Regions from separate parts of the Mesorhizobium sp. M7A.F.Ca.MR.148.00.0.0 genome, predicted to be linked through region 1. Evidence: predicted binding sites of a transcription regulator. Region 1 holds the regulator's gene; the other holds the start of a gene.
What was found. Region 1 encodes LexA, which represses DNA repair genes until DNA is damaged. Its sites were predicted from a motif close to TGTTCNNNNTGTGTTCNG; they were not measured.
Positions count from the first base shown of each region.

Region 1 (13,867 bases):
GCACTGCGCGCATCGCCGGTATCATGGCGGCGAAGAAGACGCATGAACTGATCCCGCTCTGCCACCCGCTGCTTTTGACCAAGGTTTCCGTCGACATCGAGCCCGACCATGCTTTGCCGGGCCTGAAGGTCACCGCACTGGCGCGCGTCACCGGCAAGACGGGTGTCGAGATGGAAGCGCTGACGGCTGCCTCGGTCGCCTGCCTGACCATCTACGACATGGCCAAAGCAGTAGACCGCGCCATGGTCATCACCGGCATCCGCCTAGTCGAAAAGACCGGTGGCAAGTCGGGTGACTACAAGGCGAGCGCCTGATGGCGCTGGTTCCTATCGCGGAGGCGCTTGAACGCCTGCTTGATGGCGCGGCGCCTCTAGCCGGCGAAAGCGTTCCCCTGTTCGAGGCTGTGGATCGTGTTCTGGCGGAACCGGTCGTAGCACTTCGCACCCAGCCGCCTTTCAATGCTTCCGCCATGGACGGCTATGCAGCGCGCGCCGCCGACGTCACGTCGGTCCCATCCAGGCTGTCGGTGATCGGCATGGCGCCGGCTGGGCGTGGCTTCGACGGCACGGTCGGCCAGACGCAGGCCGTGCGCATCTTCACCGGCGCGCCGCTGCCCGAAGGCGCCGACACCATCGTCATCCAGGAGAATGTCCGCGATCTCGGCGGCGGCGAAATCGAAGTGACCGAGCCAACGGCGCAATGGCGCAATATCCGCCGCATCGGGCTCGATTTTTCAACAGGCGACATGCTGCTGGAAAAAGGCCGCTTGCTCGACCCGGCGGCACTGTCGCTGGCAGCATCGGCCAACCATCCTCGGGTCAGCGTGGTGAAACGGCCGCTGGTCGCCATTATCGCCACCGGCGACGAATTGCTGCCGCCGGGCAGTGATCTCGGCCCGGACCAGATCATCTCATCGAATGCCTATGGCGTCGCCGCCACCGCACACTCGGTCGGCGCCCGCGCGCTCGATCTCGGCATTGCCGCCGATCGCAAGGAGGCTATCGCCGAACTGGTGCAAAAAGCGGTCGCGGCCGGTGCGGATGTCATCGTGACGCTTGGTGGCGCCTCGGTCGGCGATCACGACCTGATCCACGACGTGCTGACCGGCGAAGGCATGACGCTCGGCTTCTGGAAGATCGCCATGCGTCCTGGCAAGCCGCTGATGTTCGGCCGCCTCGGCGATATCAGGTGCATCGGCCTGCCCGGCAATCCGGTGGCAAGCCTGGTCTGCTCGCAATTGTTCCTGAAGCCGCTGCTGGCGCGGCTCGGCGGCCGCAATCATCGCCAGGACATTCGTCCGGCGCGGTTGGGTGCCGCCATGCCGGCCAATGATCTGCGCCAGGACTATGTGCGGGCGGTGGTCCGGGAAGATGACGGAGCTCTGGTGGCAACCCCGTTCGGCATCCAGGATTCGTCGATGCTGAGAATGCTGGCCGACGCCAACGGGCTGATCGTGCGGGCGCCGTTTGCCCCCGCAGCGGCTGCGGGCGAGGCCTGCAGCGTGTTGATGCTGCGTTGAAGCATAGCAAGACAAACCATTAATAACAAATTGGAAAATGATCTCGGCGCTAGCCCGATATCAAGGCGCGGCTCAGTGGGTGGGCCGGATCGGCAAGGCCGTCGACAATGCTGAAATGATGCCGGTCGGGCTCGACCACGGTGCTGGTTGCAGCACCGAGGCCCGTCCAGATGTTGGCAAGCAAGGCGTTCTGACGCAGGAACTCGGCGCGCTCGCCACCACCGGCCCAACAGGTGATGCGGACACCATCCATGGGCCGCAACAGTGCCGGGCTTTCCGCCAACGCCTCGGCCTCGTCGATGGCCAGAGTCGCGTTCATCTCGGTGCGCATGATCGGACGCAGATCGTGGACACCCGAAATCGAAACGACATGGCGCACGCGCCGCGCCACATCGTCCGCCAGAGGCGTGGTTGTCGTCACCATCCGGCTGGCAAGATGGCCGCCGGCCGAATGTCCGGTCAGCATCAGCGGCCCGTCGACCATTGCCGCCGCCTTGCCGATCGCCACGCCGATCTCCTGGACGATGCCGGCGATGCGTAAGTCCGGGCACAGCGTGTAGGACGGCATCGCCACGGCAAAGCCGCTGCTGACCGCACCATTGGCGAGATGCGACCAGAAACTCTTGTCGAACGCCTTCCAGTAACCGCCATGGATGAACACCACCAACCCTTTGGGCGTGGCGCTGGGGAGGAAGAGATCGAGCCGATTGCGTCGCCCATCGCCATAGGTGATGTCGAGCCGTGCCCGGCCCTGCGCCGAGAGTGCGTCACGAAACGCTTGCGCAGGCTCCACCCACGCGGCCGGCCATCGGTCGCTGCCGGCGATATTCGCACCGTTGGCATAGGCATCATCCCAATCGACGATGTGACGTTCGAACATCTGTGCCCTCCCCAAAAACGGCATCGCTGTTCCGCTAGCAATGGCCACCGCCACGCCATGCGTCAATGCTCTAGGGCAAAAACATTTTAGGCTTGAAACAAATTTCGACTGGTGCGATCCTGCCCGCACGAACAGCCGACAATGGGAGGTCTGCTGTGCTGCCCGAACCTGCAGATGTTCACCCTTTCTGGGCGCATCTCAGCAGGTGCGATGGGCAGTACGAAGCCTCCTCAGAGCAGGACCTTAGGATCCACGACATCCGGCCAAGGCGCATCGCGCACTGGCCAGGCAGCAGACGGGAGAGCGGCGACATGCTTGGGCCTTCAGCGCATATCGACACGTTCACGCGCGATCACCTGCCGCCGCCGGAGCAATGGCCTGAAATCCTGCTCGACGGCTTCGACTATCCCGAACGCCTCAACGCCGGTGTCGAACTGACCGACAGGCTGGTCGAGAAAGGCCTGGGCGACCACACCGCGCTGATCGGCAATGGCCGCCGCCGCACCTACAAGGAACTGTCCGACTGGACGAACAGGCTGGCCCACGCGCTGGTCGAGAATTATGGGGTCGAGCCCGGCAACCGGGTGCTGATCCGTTCGGCCAACAACCCCGCAATGGTCGCCTGCTGGCTGGCCGCCACCAAGGTTGGCGCCGTGGTCGTCAACACCATGCCGATGCTGCGCGCCGGCGAACTCGCCAAGATCGTCGACAAAGCGGAAATCACCGTCGCGCTCTGCGACACCAGGCTGATGGACGAGATGACCGCCTGCGCCAAGGACAGCGCATTCCTCAAGCAGGTCATCGGTTTCGACGGCACCGCCAACCATGATGCTGAACTCGATCGTGCCGCTCTCGACAAGCCGGTGACGTTCACCGCAGTCGACACCGGCCGCGACGATGTTGCCCTGCTCGGCTTCACCTCGGGCACAACAGGCGTTCCGAAGGCGACGATGCATTTCCACCGCGACCTGCTGATCATCGCCGACGCCTACGCCCGCGAAATCCTGGAGGTGACGCCGGACGACATCTTCGTCGGCTCGCCGCCGCTGGCCTTCACCTTCGGCCTTGGCGGACTCGCCATCTTCCCGCTGCGCTTCGGTGCGGCGGCGACGCTGCTGGAGCAGGCGACGCCACCCAACATGATCCACATCATCGAGACCTACAAAGCGACGATCTCTTTCACCGCGCCGACTGCCTACCGCGCCATGCTGAAGGCCATGGATGAAGGAGCGGACCTGTCATCGCTGCGCGTCGCCGTTTCGGCCGGCGAAACCTTGCCTGCTCCCGTTTTCGAAGAGTGGACACAAAAGACCGGAAAGCCGATCCTCGACGGCATCGGAGCCACCGAGATGCTGCACATCTTCATCTCCAACCGTTTTGACGACATGAAGCCCGCGTCGACCGGAAAGCCGGTGGGCGGCTACGAGGCGCGCGTCGTCGATGACGAGATGCGCGAGGTGCCACGCGGCGCGACCGGCAGGCTTGCGGTGCGCGGACCGACCGGCTGCCGCTACATGGCCGATGACAGGCAGAAGGAATACGTGCGCGACGGCTGGAACCTCACCGGCGATACCTTCACGCAGGACGAGGACGGCTTTTTCCATTTCGCCGCACGCTCCGACGACATGATCGTCAGCGCCGGCTACAACATCGCCGGTCCCGAGGTCGAGGCGGCGCTGCTGGCGCACCCGGACGTCGCCGAATGCGCTGTCATTGGCGCCGAGGACGCCGAGCGCGGCCAGATCGTCGAGGCGCATGTCGTGCTGGTGCAGGGCGTCGCGCCCGACGCCCTCACCACCAAGCGCCTGCAGGACCATGTCAAGGCAATGATCGCGCCCTATAAATATCCGCGATCGGTAAAATTCATCGCCGCCCTGCCCAAGACCCAGACCGGCAAGATCCAGCGCTTCCGGCTGCGCACGGAGAAAATCGATTGAGCGAGCCATACGATCCGGCGTCCGAAGGCGCCCAGATGTCGTTCAAGGAGCGCATGTCCTACAGCGACTACCTGCACCTGGAGAAAGTGCTGGAGGCCCAGACGCCGCTGTCATCGGCGCATGACGAGATGCTGTTCATCATCCAGCATCAGACCTCCGAACTCTGGATGAAGCTCGCTCTGCACGAGATCGGCGCCGCGATCCGTTCCATCCGCGCCGACCGGCTCGAGCCGAGCTTCAAGATGCTGTCGCGCGTTGCGCGGATCTTCGAGCAGCTGAACAGTGCCTGGGATGTGCTGCGGACGATGACGCCGAGCGAATACACCGAGTTCCGCGACGCGCTGGGCCAGTCCTCGGGTTTTCAGTCCTGGCAGTATCGCGCCATCGAGTTCATGGCCGGCAACCGAAACTTGGCAATGCTCGGGCCGCACAAGCACCGGCCCGACCTGAGCGGAAAGCTGGAAGCGATCCTGACCGAACCATCGCTCTACGACGAAGCGCTGCTGCTGCTTGCGCGCAACGGATTCGACATCGGTGCCGATGCCAGGCGCACGGACTGGCGTGAGACGCGAACCGAGAACGAAGAGGTGCTGGTCGCCTGGCAGACGATCTATCGCGATCCGCAGCGCTACTGGATGTTCTACGAACTGGCAGAGAAGCTGGTCGACTTCGAGGATTATTTCCGCCGCTGGCGCTTCAACCACGTCACCACGGTTGAGCGCATCATCGGTCTGAAACGCGGCACCGGCGGCACGTCGGGTGCTTCGTATCTGAAGAAGATGCTCGAGGTGGTGCTGTTCCCGGAGCTGTGGACGGTCCGCACCCGGCTCTGACATCGTCGAAATGAAAACAGCGACGCGCGGCGGCGGAACACCCTTCGCGAACAACCGGGGACTGACTGACCATGAGTGGATTTCCTGATCTCGCCGCAGTCGAAGCGATGGATGCCACAGATCCGCTGCGGGCCATGCGCGACCGTTTCATTCTGCCGGAGGGGGTGATCTATCTCGACGGCAATTCACTGGGGGCAGCGTCTCATGCCGTTTTCGGCGAGCTGCAGCAGGCGGCAACCCAGGAATGGGCCCAGGATCTCATCCGAGCCTGGAATACGGCCGGATGGTTCGAGATGCCGATCGAACTCGGCGATCAACTCGGGCGCCTGATTGGAGCCGCGGCCGGCCAGACCGTCGTCTGCGACACGACGTCGACCAACATCTACAAGGTGCTGCATGCGGCGCTGGAGATGCGGCCGGGCCGGTCGGTCATCGTCGCCGAGGGTGACAGTTTCCCCACCGACCTGTACATCGCCGAAGGGGTGGCCTCGACACGGGACGGCGTCCTGCTGCGCCTCGCGGGCGTCGACGCGCCCACCATCGAAGAGCTGATCGACGAAAACGTCGCGGTGGTGCTGGTCAACCACGTCAACTACAAATCGGGTGAACTGCGCGACATGGCGGCGCTGACGCGCAAGGCTCATGCGGCCGGAGCGCTGATCGTCTGGGATCTATGCCACACCGCCGGCGCCCTGCCCGTCGAGCTCGATCACGCAAATGCCGATTTCGCCATCGGCTGCACTTACAAGTACCTCAACGGCGGTCCGGGCGCACCGGCCTTCATCTATGCCGCGCAGCGCCATCACGGCGATATCAGCCAGCCGCTCAGCGGCTGGTGGGGCCATGCGCGGCCCTTTGCCTTCGAACGGGGGTATGTTGCCGGCACCGGTATCCGCCGCTTTCTGTGCGGCACCCAGCCTGTCCTGTCGATGCGGGCGCTCAAAGGCGCGCTTGTTATCTGGAACGACGTCGACATGGCGGCATTGCGAAAAAAGAGCGTCGCGCTGACGGAACTGTTCATCCAGCTCGTCGAAGCAAAGTGCGGCGCCTATGGCCTCACGCTGGAGACCACCCGCGACGCGACCAGGCGCGGCAGCCAGGTGTCGTTCCTTCACGATCACGGCTATCAAATCATGCGGGCGCTGATCGAGCGCGGCGTCATCGGTGATTTTCGCGCGCCATCGACCATCCGTTTCGGCTTCACGCCGCTCTATGTCGGCTACAAGGATGTGTGGCTGGCGGTTCAAGTGCTAGAAGACATTCTGCGCACGGGCGCATGGAAGGACCAGCGTTTCGCCGTCAAGGAAGCCGTTACCTGACGCAACGATCTCCGCGATTTGCCGTCGCCGCCCTCACTGCCCGGCAGATGACGGAGGGCTGAATTCCAGCCACAAATGCCAACAGACGTTGGCGTTTTGGCTCCGTTTCGTTCACGGCAAACGAACGTCCCGAAGATTGATAGCGTCCCTTGTGGCGGTCGATCGGCAGATGATGCCAAGCCTTGGGTCGAGGATGAGCCACAGGTCATTAACCATAATGGTTTCAATGTGAGCAGGCGCATTGCCGTGGTTGGCGCCTGTCGATCGCGACCCGCTGGCAAGCCGAAATAATTTCAGCAGCCTTAACAAATTCATTAAACTTTAAACGGTTGCAGAACACAACTGGAACAGATAGTGTTTGTTCTGGGTTTGTTTTTCGATTCTGGTTTCAGGTAATCTGGGGGCCGCCATGCTGACACGCAAGCAACATGAACTGCTGATGTTCATCCATGAACGCCTGAAGGAGAGCGGCATTCCGCCATCCTTCGACGAGATGAAGGAGGCGCTCGACCTTGCCTCCAAATCCGGGATTCATCGGCTGATCACCGCACTTGAGGAGCGCGGCTTTATTCGCCGGTTGCCCAACCGGGCACGCGCGCTGGAAGTGCTGCGATTGCCGGACTCGATCGCGCCCGGCCTCAACGCGGCAAAGAAGTTTTCGCCAAGCGTCATCCAGGGCAGTCTCGGTCAGGGTGGTGCTCTTGGCCGGCAGATCAAGCCGGCGCCTTCGCGGATGCCCTCGCCCGGCAATGATGACGATGCGGTCTCCGCCGTGTCGATACCGGTGATGGGCCGTATCGCCGCCGGTGTGCCGATCGATGCCATCCAGCATCAGACGCATTCGATCTCGGTGCCGCCGGACATGATCATGGGCGGCGCCCACTATGCGCTGGAGGTCAAGGGCGACTCGATGATCGAGGCCGGTATCTTCGACGGCGACACCGTCATCATCCGCAATGCCGACACGGCGAACCCCGGCGAGATCATCGTGGCGCTGGTCGATCAAGAGGAAGCGACGCTGAAGCGGTTCCGCCGCAAGGGCGCTTCGATTGCTCTCGAAGCCGCCAATCCGGCCTATGAAACCCGTATTTTCGGCCCAGACAGGGTCAAGGTGCAAGGCAAGCTCGTCGGCCTCATCCGCCGCTACTGAGGCGGCTGCGGGTTGGCCGCTGGCTTCTCGGGTTTCTTGAAGGGTGCCAGCCCCCTCGCCTCACGAGAGTATTTGCGTTGCGTGTGCCAGGGCCGATATGGGCTGTTCACCGCGAAGCTGATTGTCGCCGGCGTGGTCGCCGATTGGCGATCGAAGAAGACCGCGGCACTGCCTTTGCGAGCCAGTTGCCGCTTGGTGATGACGAGAACCAGCGGATTGTGACAGGCGTCATAGGCGGTGGCGTCATTGATGACGATCAGCTCGGCGAAGCCGCAGGCTTTCCAGGTGTCCTTGCGGTCCTCGACATAGGCAATGATCGCACCGGACATATGCCTGGCCACGCAAACGCCTGAGGAGCAATAGAACGGCGATCCCGGCGGTAGCTCAACGGCGTCCGCGACGTCGAATTGCCCATCGCTCTTGTCGAACACCTCTGGCACGACGATGGTTTCTGATGTCAGGGCGCGTTTCCAGTTGTCGACGGTGAATTCGTTCGGCCGTTCCCGGCTGACGGCAAGCTCGCCGCCACCGATCGGCAACGCCACCAGCCGGGCGTCTTCCGAGATCAGCACATCCGGCGTGCGCGTATCCGAGACGGTCAGCAAGCCTGCCAGCGCGAATGGCAGAGCAGCGAGCCGCAGCCAAGTTGTCGCCATCGTCGCGATGACCAGGGCAATTGTCACCAGCAGGACAGATTGCTGCGAAATCAGCCCAACCCCATCGACAGGCGAACGTTCGGAGATCCAACCCGATATGGCGATCATCACCGTCAGACCCTTGCCCATCAGGTAGAGGGCCGGCCAATCCAATCCGAAAGGCATCAGCAGCGCGCTTGCGACAGCCAGGAACATGACGACGGTGACGATCGGCATAACCGCCAGATTGGCGAACAGGCTGAGCGGCGACACACGCTGAAAATGCCAGATGGCAAACAGCGTCGTGGCGCTGCCGGCGATGATGGAGGTCATGGCAAGGCCGGTTGCCGCGAGCACGAACTTTCGCGTCAGGAAACCGGGCATGGATCGCTTTGGGGGCGGCGGTCTTGCTTTTCCCGCGCGGTGATCGGCCCAGCCGGCATAGGCGCCGACCAGAGCCGCGGTCGCGGCGAACGACATCTGAAAACTCGGGCCGACCACCTCATGCGGCGACACCACGATGACGGCGATCGCCGAGATCGCCAGATTGCGCATGGTGAGTGCTGCTCGATCGAACAGCACGGCAATCAGCATCACCGCCAGCATGATGAAGCTGCGCTCGGCGGCAACGACGACTCCAGAGATGATGAGATAGGCCGCGATCGAGAACAGTGCGGCGACGGCGGCATACTTCTTGACCGGGCGACGCGCGGAAAAGTCGGGAAACAACGCGAAGGCGCCGCGCAGCAAGCCCATGATGGTGCCTGCGACCAGCGCCATGTGCAGTCCCGAAATCGAGATGATGTGGTAGATGCCGGTACGTCGCATCGCCTCATTGATGTCATCGGGAATGCCGGCGCGCACGCCGACGATCAGCGCCGCGGCGATCTCGCCTTCGGCGCCGCCGACGCTCGCCCTGATATGGTCGGCGATGGCCTCGCGGGCATTTTCCACGCTAGAGGAAATTCGGGCCGGCAGCGGCATGTCGCCACCATCGCTGACGACAAGCTTTGGGTTGCCGAGAAAGAACCCGCTGCCGCCGATGCCGGCAAAATAGCTGTCGAAGGAGAAATCATAGCTGTCCGGCCGCACCGGCCCAGTCGGCGGCAAAAGCTTGGCATATCCAGTGATGAGGGAGCCTGCGGTCACGTCAGCCGGGATCTTGCGTGCCGAAAGCCGCACCCGTTCCGGCGCATAGCGCAGTTTCGGTCTTGCGGTCGATGTCACGTCGATGGTCAGCCGGATACGGCCAGTTTCCATCCGGTCGAGCGAGACGACGCGGCCGGTCACCTGCGTCGAGATTTCCGAGCCCAACATTTGTGTGCCCGCACGCCACGTCTCGACCTTGGCAGCAAGCAGTCCTAGGGCGCACAAAAGCGCCGCCATGAAACACAGATGGGTCTTTGGCCATGAGCGCGAGACCAGCGCACAGATCCCCGTCAAGATGACAACCGCGACAGGTCTCGCAAAGTCGGGTTCAGCCGTCAGCGAAAAATAGCCGATCGCTCCGATCGCCAGGCAGACCGGCACCAGCAGGAAGGCCACGCCCCGGTCGAGTTCCAGGCTCGCCGCCGTGTTCACGCTGTGACGCAGGCGAGGCAGTGATGTCAGGCTGATTTGCCGGCGCACGCGAACGATCCTGCCGGTTTCGGCAACAGGAACAGAGGCGGCGACATCCGCTTGCAAGGGCGCCTTGCCGGGATCCGGCACAAGGGGCGATGGCGGCGGCAATGGGGCTGGCCGAGGCGCAAACAGGGACCGTTCGCTGACGCCGATGGCAGCGTCCTCGCCCTGATCCGAGCCCCAGCCTCGTCCAGCCATCGGGTCTGCCCCTTGCGCCCTCGACACCCTATGCTACATGAACGCCGGGCGCGCGAAAGCCCGCGCAACCGCACCCCGCTTCAGATGGTTTCCGAGAGTTCCATGTCCGACAAGGTCGTCACCCGTTTTGCCCCTTCGCCCACCGGCTATCTGCACATAGGCGGCGCGCGCACGGCGCTGTTCAACTGGCTGTATGCGAAGCACACTGGCGGCACGATGCTGCTGCGCATCGAGGACACCGACCGCGAACGCTCCAATGAAGCCGCGACGGCTGCCATCCTCGACGGGCTTTCCTGGCTTGGCCTGAGCTGGGACGGCGAGCCGGTGTCGCAGTTCGAGCGTGCTCCGCGCCACCGCGAGGTGGCTGAGGAGCTCGTGCGCATGGGCAAGGCCTATTATTGCTATGCCACGCCGGCCGAACTGGAGGCCATGCGCGAGGCCGCCAGAGCCAAGGGGCTGCCGCCCCGCTATGACGGCCGCTGGCGCGACCGCGACCCCTCTGAGGCGCCCGCAGGCGTTAAGGGCGCCATTCGTATCAAGGCGCCGACCGAAGGCGAGACCATCGTCCATGACCGTGTCCAGGGCGAGGTGCGCTTTCCCAACAAGGATCTCGATGACTTCATCATCCTGCGTTCTGACGGCAATCCCACTTACATGCATGCCGTCGTCGTCGATGATCATGATATGGGAGTCACCCATATCATTCGCGGCGACGATCATCTGACCAACGCCGCTCGCCAGACCGTGATCTACAACGCCATGGGCTGGAACGTGCCGTCCATGTCGCATATCCCGCTGATCCACGGCGCCGATGGCGCCAAGCTGTCGAAGCGGCACGGCGCGCTTGGCGTCGAGGCCTATCGCGCCATGGGCTACCTGCCGGAGGCGCTGCTCAATTACCTGGCGCGCCTTGGCTGGAGCCATGGCGACGACGAGATCATGTCGATCAAGGATATGATTTCCTGGTTCGATATCGGCGATGTCAACAAGGGCGCGGCGCGCTTCGACTTCGCCAAGCTGGAGGCGATCAACGGCGCGCATATGCGCCGCATGAGCGATGCCGAACTGTTCGACATCTTCATCGCTACCCTGCCCTATCTCGAAGGCGGCCCGGCGATCGCCGCGCGCCTGAACGACAGCACCAAGGCGCAGTTGCTGGCAGCGCTTCCGGGCCTGAAGGAGCGCGCCAAGACGCTGGTCGAGCTCGTCGATGGCGCGGCCTTCCTGTTCGCCACGCGCCCCCTGCCGATCGACGACAAGGCGGCCCTTCTGCTTACCGACGATGCCCGCAAGATCCTGCGCAGTGCTCACGAAGCTTTGAACAGGCTTGCGAGTGACTGGACAGCCGCCTCGGCGGAGGCGGCGATACGCGAGGTGGCAGCGGCCGGCAGTCACAAGCTCGGCGCGGTGGCCCAGCCTTTGCGCGCTGCGTTGACCGGCAAAAGCACCTCGCCGGGCGTGTTCGATGTGCTCGCCGTGCTCGGCCGCGAGGAAAGCCTGGCGCGCATCTCAGATCAAATCGATTAGGAGCAAACTGGCCCAAGAAGATTGGCATTGAAAGGCGGGTTTCGCAGTGCAACATTAGGCCTTGGCCCAATCTGGCACGCACCTCCTGAAATGCGGTGGCGAATACGCGCATTGCGGTGATTTTCGACGTGTCGCTCTGCAGAATTTTGCCTTTGCCGGCATGAGGAAACAAGAAGGAGTTTGCAATGACCGAAGCTGCGAAAAAAATGGATTTGGGCGGCAAGATCCAGGAGGCCACGGCAACGCTTGCATTCGCCGGCAAGACCCATGAATTCAAGGTGCGAAGTGGTTCGGTCGGGCCTGATGTCATCGACATCGCCTCGCTCTACTCAACCACCGGCGCCTTCACTTACGATCCGGGCTTCACCTCGACGGCAAGCTGCGAGTCCGAAATCACCTTCATCGACGGCGACGCCGGCATCCTCCTCCATCGCGGCTATCCGATCGACCAGTTGGCCGAACATGGCGACTTCCTCGAGGTCTGCTATCTCCTGCTCTACGGTGAATTGCCGACCAAGGCGCAGAAGGACGACTTCGACTACCGCGTGACGCGCCACACCATGGTGCATGAGCAGATGTCGCGCTTTTTCACCGGCTTCCGCCGCGACGCGCACCCGATGGCGGTGATGTGCGGCGTGGTCGGCGCGCTGTCGGCCTTCTACCACGACTCCACCGACATCTCCGACCCCTACCAGCGCATGGTTGCCTCCATGCGGCTGATCGCCAAGATGCCAACGATCGCGGCGATGGCCTACAAATACCACATCGGCCAGCCGTTCATTTACCCGAAGAACGAACTGAACTTCGCCGCCAACTTCCTGCACATGTGCTTTGCCGTGCCGTGCGAGGAATACAAGATCAACCCGGTGCTGGCGCGCGCCATGGAGCGCATCTTCATTCTGCACGCCGACCACGAGCAGAACGCCTCGACCTCGACCGTTCGTCTCGCCGGCTCGTCGGGCGCCAACCCGTTCGCGTGCATCGCCGCCGGCATCGCCTGCCTGTGGGGGCCTGCGCATGGCGGCGCCAATGAAGCGGCGCTCAACATGCTTGGCGAGATCGGCCATGTCGACCATATCCCGGAGTTCATCGCTCGCGCCAAGGACAAGAACGATCCGTTCCGGCTAATGGGCTTCGGCCACCGCGTCTACAAGAACTACGATCCGCGCGCCAAGATCATGCAGAAGACGGCGCATGAGGTTCTGGGCGAGCTCGGCATCAAGGACGATCCGCTGCTGGACATCGCCATGGAGCTGGAAAAGATCGCGCTGACCGATCCCTATTTCATCGAGAAGAAGCTCTACCCGAATGTCGACTTCTATTCCGGCATTACGCTGAAGGCGCTGGGCTTCCCCACCACCATGTTCACCGTGCTGTTCGCGGTCGCCCGCACCGTCGGCTGGATCGCGCAGTGGAAGGAGATGATCGAGGATCCGCGCCAGAAGATCGGCCGCCCGCGCCAGCTCTATACCGGCGCACCCGAGCGTGACTACGTGCCGATCGCCAAGCGGTGAATTGGGAGTAGGGATCGGGCAGTAGGCAGTAGGCAGTAGGCACGGTCAACTTCCCTACTCCCTACTGACTATTCCCTCTCTTGATATACCGCATCACCACCTGCGCGGCGATCTCGCCGGACGGTCTGTCCGTCGCCATGCGCCGCGTGATCTCTGCAAATCCATTCTTCTGCCAGGCGCGCATGCCGCTGTCGGCGAACAGGGCTTCCAATTGCCGGGCCAGATTGTTCGGCTTGATGTAGCCGTCGTAGAATTCCGGAATAAGTGCTCGATCCGATATCAGATTGGGCAGCAGCGCCGACCAGACGGAAACGAGGTACGGCGCCAAGACCCGCGCGACCGGGTCGAGCCTGTAGCAGGAAATCATCGGCACGCCGGCCAGCGCCAGTTCCAGCGATACCGTCCCGGACGCGATCAGCGCCGCATCGGCTTTGCCGAAAGCCTGCCATTTGCGCTGGGAATCGACGATGATCTCAGGCTTTTCATCCCAGCGGTTGACGGAGGATTTGACGAGCTCGGCGACATGCGGAACGGTCGGCAGCAGCAGCCGCAGGCGGTGGCCACGCGCACGCAGAATCGACACCGTCTCGCCGAACGGGTCGAGCAGCCGCCGTACCTCGCCACGCCGCGAACCGGGCAGGACGAGCAGGGTCTTGACGCGATCAGGAGAAAGGTCGCGCGGTAGTTCCTGCGCCTTGGCTGCGGCCAGCAAACCCGCATCGTGGGTCAGGC
Region 1 is NZ_RZTB01000005.1:32,583-46,449, reverse strand. It holds gene moaC (cyclic pyranopterin monophosphate synthase MoaC) at 1-314, shown strand, start outside; gene glp (gephyrin-like molybdotransferase Glp) at 314-1,519, shown strand; gene EOB49_RS03225 (alpha/beta hydrolase) at 1,569-2,399, opposite strand; gene EOB49_RS03220 (AMP-binding protein) at 2,711-4,336, shown strand; gene kynA (tryptophan 2,3-dioxygenase) at 4,333-5,169, shown strand; gene kynU (kynureninase) at 5,241-6,488, shown strand; gene lexA (transcriptional repressor LexA) at 6,898-7,638, shown strand; gene EOB49_RS03200 (ComEC/Rec2 family competence protein) at 7,632-10,094, opposite strand; gene gltX (glutamate--tRNA ligase) at 10,197-11,621, shown strand; gene gltA (citrate synthase) at 11,807-13,135, shown strand; gene lpxB (lipid-A-disaccharide synthase) at 13,197-13,867, opposite strand, start outside.

Region 2 (5,046 bases), on a different contig from region 1:
GCCGATCATATGGGCCCGAAAAGACCGCTTGCCAAATCGATAAGTATGCACTTATGCTTTTGGCATGATCGAAGCAGAGGTTTTTCGCGCACTGGCCGACCCGACGCGCCGCGCCGTCTTTGAGCGGCTGGCCGCCGGCGAGATGAGCGTGTCGGAATTGCGCACCGGGATGACGGTGTCGCAGCCCGCGGTGTCGCAGCATCTGGCGGTGCTGCGTGGCGCCGGGCTGGTGGTCGAGCGGCGAGCCGGCCGCAACGCCTATTACCGCGCCGATCCGCAGGGGCTCGCCCCCTTGCTCTCCTGGATCGAACGCTACCGGACATTCTGGCCGGAGCGCATCGAAAGGCTGAAGGCGGTTTTGAAGGACATGGATCAATGAAGAAGGCGGGATTAGCGGCCAACGACGGCCAAGGCGACGCCGCGGATGCGCTCGAGTTCGAGTACGAGCTTGCCGAGCCGCCGGAAAAGGTATGGCGGGCCCTGACCGTACCGGAATTGCTGGCCGCCTGGATGATGCCGAACGACATCAGCCCCGAGATCGGCAACCGTTTTGCCTTCGCCGGACCGGAAACGCCGGTCGAATGCGAAATCCTCGACGCCGAACCCGGGAAGCTGCTGCGCTATTCCTGGCGGGAGCAGCCGGGCGACGCCGCCAGGCAGGGGCCGCTCGACAGTACCGTCACCTTCACACTTGCCCGAACCGTTTCCGGCGGCACGCATCTGCGCATCGTCCATGACGGCTTTGCCCGCAAGACCATGCCTGCCGTCGCCATGGCAGGCGCCGGCTGCCGGGTTTCGCTCGGTGCGAACAGGTCATCTAAGCCAATCGCCGCAAACACGCCTCGCCTCCTGCTTCGCGCGGCCTGAAACAAAACGGACGGAGAGAGACAATGAGCGGTGTTGCCAGTCTGGTGCCGATGGTCATCGAGCAATCGAGCCGCGGCGAACGTGCCTTCGACATCTTTTCGCGGCTGCTGCGCGAGCGCATCATCTTCATCAACGGCGAGATCAACGACGACATCTCGGCGCTGGTCTGCGCGCAGCTTTTGTCGCTGGAATCGGACAATCCCGACAAGGAGATCTCGCTCTACATCAACTCGCCGGGCGGCGTGGTGACCAGCGGCTTCGCCATCTACGATACGATGCAATATATCAGCTGCCCGGTGTCCACCGTATGCATGGGCTTTGCCGCCTCGATGGGCTCGTTCCTGCTGATGGCAGGCACACCGGGGCGCCGGATTTCCCTGCCGAATGCCACTATCCTGCTGCATCAGCCGCTGGGTGGGTTCCAGGGCCAGGCATCCGACATCCAGCGCCATGCCGAGCGCATCGGCCGGACGAAACGGCACATGGCCGAACTTTACGCGCAGCATTGCGGCCGCAGCTATGAAGAGGTGGAACGCACGCTCGACCGCGACCACTTCATGACCGCCCGCGAGGCCCAGTCCTGGGGCATCGTCGACCATGTTTTCGACACGCGAAAGAAAGCGGCGTAAGCCAGGGCCGGATCGGAGACCGTCCGGCAGGTAGTCGAAGATTTGACGATGCCGGTCTGGTTCCATCGGCGGCGCGCCACTATAGTCCTGGGATGACCGACACTCATCAGTCCAGATCATTGCACCGCGTCATCGCCGTTGCAGCGCTCGCCATTGCGAGCCTCATCAGCGGCGCGGCACTTGCCGACGACAGTTCGTCGTCGACGCAAAAAGGCGCCCTGCCCGGCGTGACCGGCGACTACCGCATCGCCAAGCCGGCTCCAGAGCCGGACGATGCGCTGCCAGCCGGCGAGAACGGCACATTCAAGATCGGCGATACCGATGTCAGGATTTCCGGCAGCATCACCGTCGATGTCGGCGCCGGCTCGATCGGGCCGCCGCGCCACTGACAGCGCGTGTCGCGCTGCGCCTGTCGCCCACAAGACAATCCGCACATGAAAACGGCCCCGCCGTGCTTTGCGCAAACGGACGGGGCCTTTTTGGATCTCAAATCCAATTTTACCGGGAGTGTACTGCCGGCGTTTGATTTCGGATGCACCGCGGCATTCAGCCGACGATCCGACTAGTAGTCTCTGATTTTACGAGAGATGGCAGGTCACGGTTTGCCGGCTGGCGAAAACGCTGAACCCTGGCACTTATGCCTGCCTCGGCTCCAGTGACAACTGGAACCCTAGGGGACGATCCGGTGGCGTCATAGCTCCGCTCCTCTGTCCGTTGCGATTGTTGTCAATTCGAAGCACAAATCGCAAATGCCTGCGGCGTCTCGCAGGCCGCCTTTGGGCGGCGAGGCCATCGAAAGACGGCCGTCTTCGTTGACTGCTGGAGACTGCTCCCGTCAGCTGGTGGCGTCAACCATCAATAGCCGGTTACCGAAAAATGTGATCGCCGGGAGGTTACGTGCAAGTCAGTTTTTGCACAGCTTTGTCAGGAGCGTGTTCGGCCTTTGTTCTTTCCGCTTGCCCGTTCACGCGAAAGACGCTTAAACGCTCTCGTCGGGAATTGTGGCGTATCTCGACGTGGCGGCAAAACTACCTACATAGGGGATGGCCGGGAAAACCCGCCATTCCAGGAAATTCCAGATTCTGAGGCGGCGACCGGCTATGGCCGACCATAAATATCTTTCCATTCGCGGGGCGCGCGAACACAATCTGAAGAATGTCGATCTCGACTTGCCGCGTGACAGCCTGATTGTCATGACCGGCCTGTCGGGGTCCGGCAAGTCATCGCTGGCCTTCGACACGATCTATGCCGAGGGCCAGCGCCGCTACGTCGAAAGCCTGTCGGCCTACGCGCGGCAATTCCTTGAGATGATGCAGAAGCCTGACGTCGACCAGATCGACGGCCTGTCGCCCGCCATTTCCATCGAGCAGAAGACCACCTCGAAGAACCCGCGTTCGACGGTCGGCACCGTCACCGAGATCTACGACTATATGCGGCTGCTTTTTGCGCGCGTCGGCATACCCTATTCGCCGGCCACCGGCCTGCCGATCGAGAGCCAGACGGTTTCGCAGATGGTCGACCGCGTGCTGGCGATCGAGGAAGGCACGCGCCTGTTCATCCTGGCGCCGATGGTGCGCGGCCGCAAAGGCGAGTACCGCAAGGAATTGCTGGAACTGCAGAAGAAGGGCTTTCAACGCGTCAAGGTCGACGGCGTCTTCTATGAGATCGCCGACGTGCCGGCGCTGGACAAGAAGTACAAGCATGACCTCGACGTCGTCGTCGACCGCATCGTCGTGCGCGGCGATCTGGCGACGCGGCTCGCCGATTCCATCGAAACGGCGCTGAAGCTGGCCGATGGGCTGGCGGTCGCCGAATTCGCCGACAAGCCGCTCGATTCCAGCCAGACCGGCGAGGATTCGGTCAACAAGTCGAAGAACGAGACGCATGAGCGCATCCTGTTCTCGGAAAAGTTCGCTTGCCCGGTCTCCGGCTTCACCATTCCGGAAATCGAACCGCGCCTGTTCTCGTTCAACAACCCGTTCGGCGCCTGCCCGACCTGTGACGGTCTCGGCAGCCAGCGCGCCATCGACGGCAATCTGATCGTGCCGGACGAGAACATCTCGCTGCGCGACGGCGCCGTCAGCCCGTGGGCGAAATCGACTTCCCCCTATTACGCGCAAACGCTGGAAGCGCTGGGCAAGGCCTATGGCTTCAAGCTCGGCGACAAGTTCAAGGATTTGTCCGAAGAGGCCAAGGAAGCTATCCTGCACGGCACGGGTGAGCGCGAAATCACCTTCCAGTATGATGACGGCCTGCGCTCCTACAAGACCACCAAGACCTTCGAAGGCGTCATTCCCAATCTGGAGCGCCGCTGGAAAGAGACCGAATCCGCCTGGATGCGCGAGGAGATCGAGCGCTTCATGTCGGCCACGCCCTGCCCGGTCTGCAAGGGTTATCGGCTGAAGCCCGAGTCGCTGGCGGTGAAAATCGCCGGCAGGCATATCGGCGAAGTCACCGAGCTTTCCATCCGCAAGGCCGACCAGTGGTTCACCGACCTGCCCGCGTCGCTCAACGACAAGCAGAACGAGATCGCGGTGCGGGTGCTCAAGGAGATCCGCGAGCGGCTGCGCTTCCTCAACGATGTCGGGCTCGACTACCTGACGCTGTCGCGCAATTCCGGCACGCTGTCAGGCGGCGAGAGCCAGCGCATCCGGCTGGCATCGCAGATCGGCTCCGGTCTCACGGGCGTGCTCTATGTGCTGGACGAACCGTCGATCGGCCTGCATCAGCGCGACAATGCCCGCCTGCTCGATACGCTGAAGCACCTGCGCGATATCGGCAACACGGTGATCGTCGTCGAGCATGACGAGGACGCCATCCTGCATGCCGACTATGTCGTCGACATGGGTCCGGCCGCGGGCATCCATGGCGGCGAGATCATCGCCCAGGGCACCCCGCAGCAGGTAATGGCCAATCCCAATTCGATCACCGGCAAATATCTGTCGGGCGCGCTCGAAGTGGCGACGCCAGGCGTGCGGCGTGAAGCGAAGAAAAACCGGCGCCTGAAGATCGTCGGCGCGCGCGGCAACAATCTGAAGAACGTCACCGCCGAAATACCGCTCGGCACCTTCACCGCCGTCACCGGCGTGTCGGGCGGCGGCAAGTCGACCTTCCTGATCGAAACCCTGTTCAAGGCTGCCTCGCGCCGCATCATGGGCTTGCGCGAGCACCCGGCCGACCACGACCGCATCGAGGGCCTCGAATTCCTCGACAAGGTCATCGACATCGACCAGTCGCCCATTGGCAGGACTCCGCGTTCGAACCCCGCCACCTATACCGGCGCCTTCACGCCAATCCGCGACTGGTTCGCCGGCCTGCCGGAGGCCAAAGCGCGCGGCTACCAGCCCGGCCGCTTCTCCTTCAACGTTAAGGGCGGCCGCTGCGAAGCCTGCCAGGGCGACGGCGTCATCAAGATCGAGATGCACTTCCTGCCCGACGTCTACGTCACCTGCGACGTCTGCCACGGCAAGCGCTACAACAGAGAGACGCTCGACGTGGTGTTCAAGGGCAAGTCGATCGCCGACGTGCTCGACATGACGGTCGAGGAAGG
Region 2 is NZ_RZTB01000018.1:39,911-44,956, reverse strand. It holds gene EOB49_RS09665 (metalloregulator ArsR/SmtB family transcription factor) at 65-379, shown strand; gene EOB49_RS09660 (SRPBCC domain-containing protein) at 376-867, shown strand; gene EOB49_RS09655 (ATP-dependent Clp protease proteolytic subunit) at 891-1,496, shown strand; gene EOB49_RS09650 (hypothetical protein) at 1,589-1,885, shown strand; gene uvrA (excinuclease ABC subunit UvrA) at 2,597-5,046, shown strand, end outside.
Region 2: uvrA (excinuclease ABC subunit UvrA) is a predicted target of LexA. The motif match lies at 2,430-2,447, and genes of this name have one in related genera.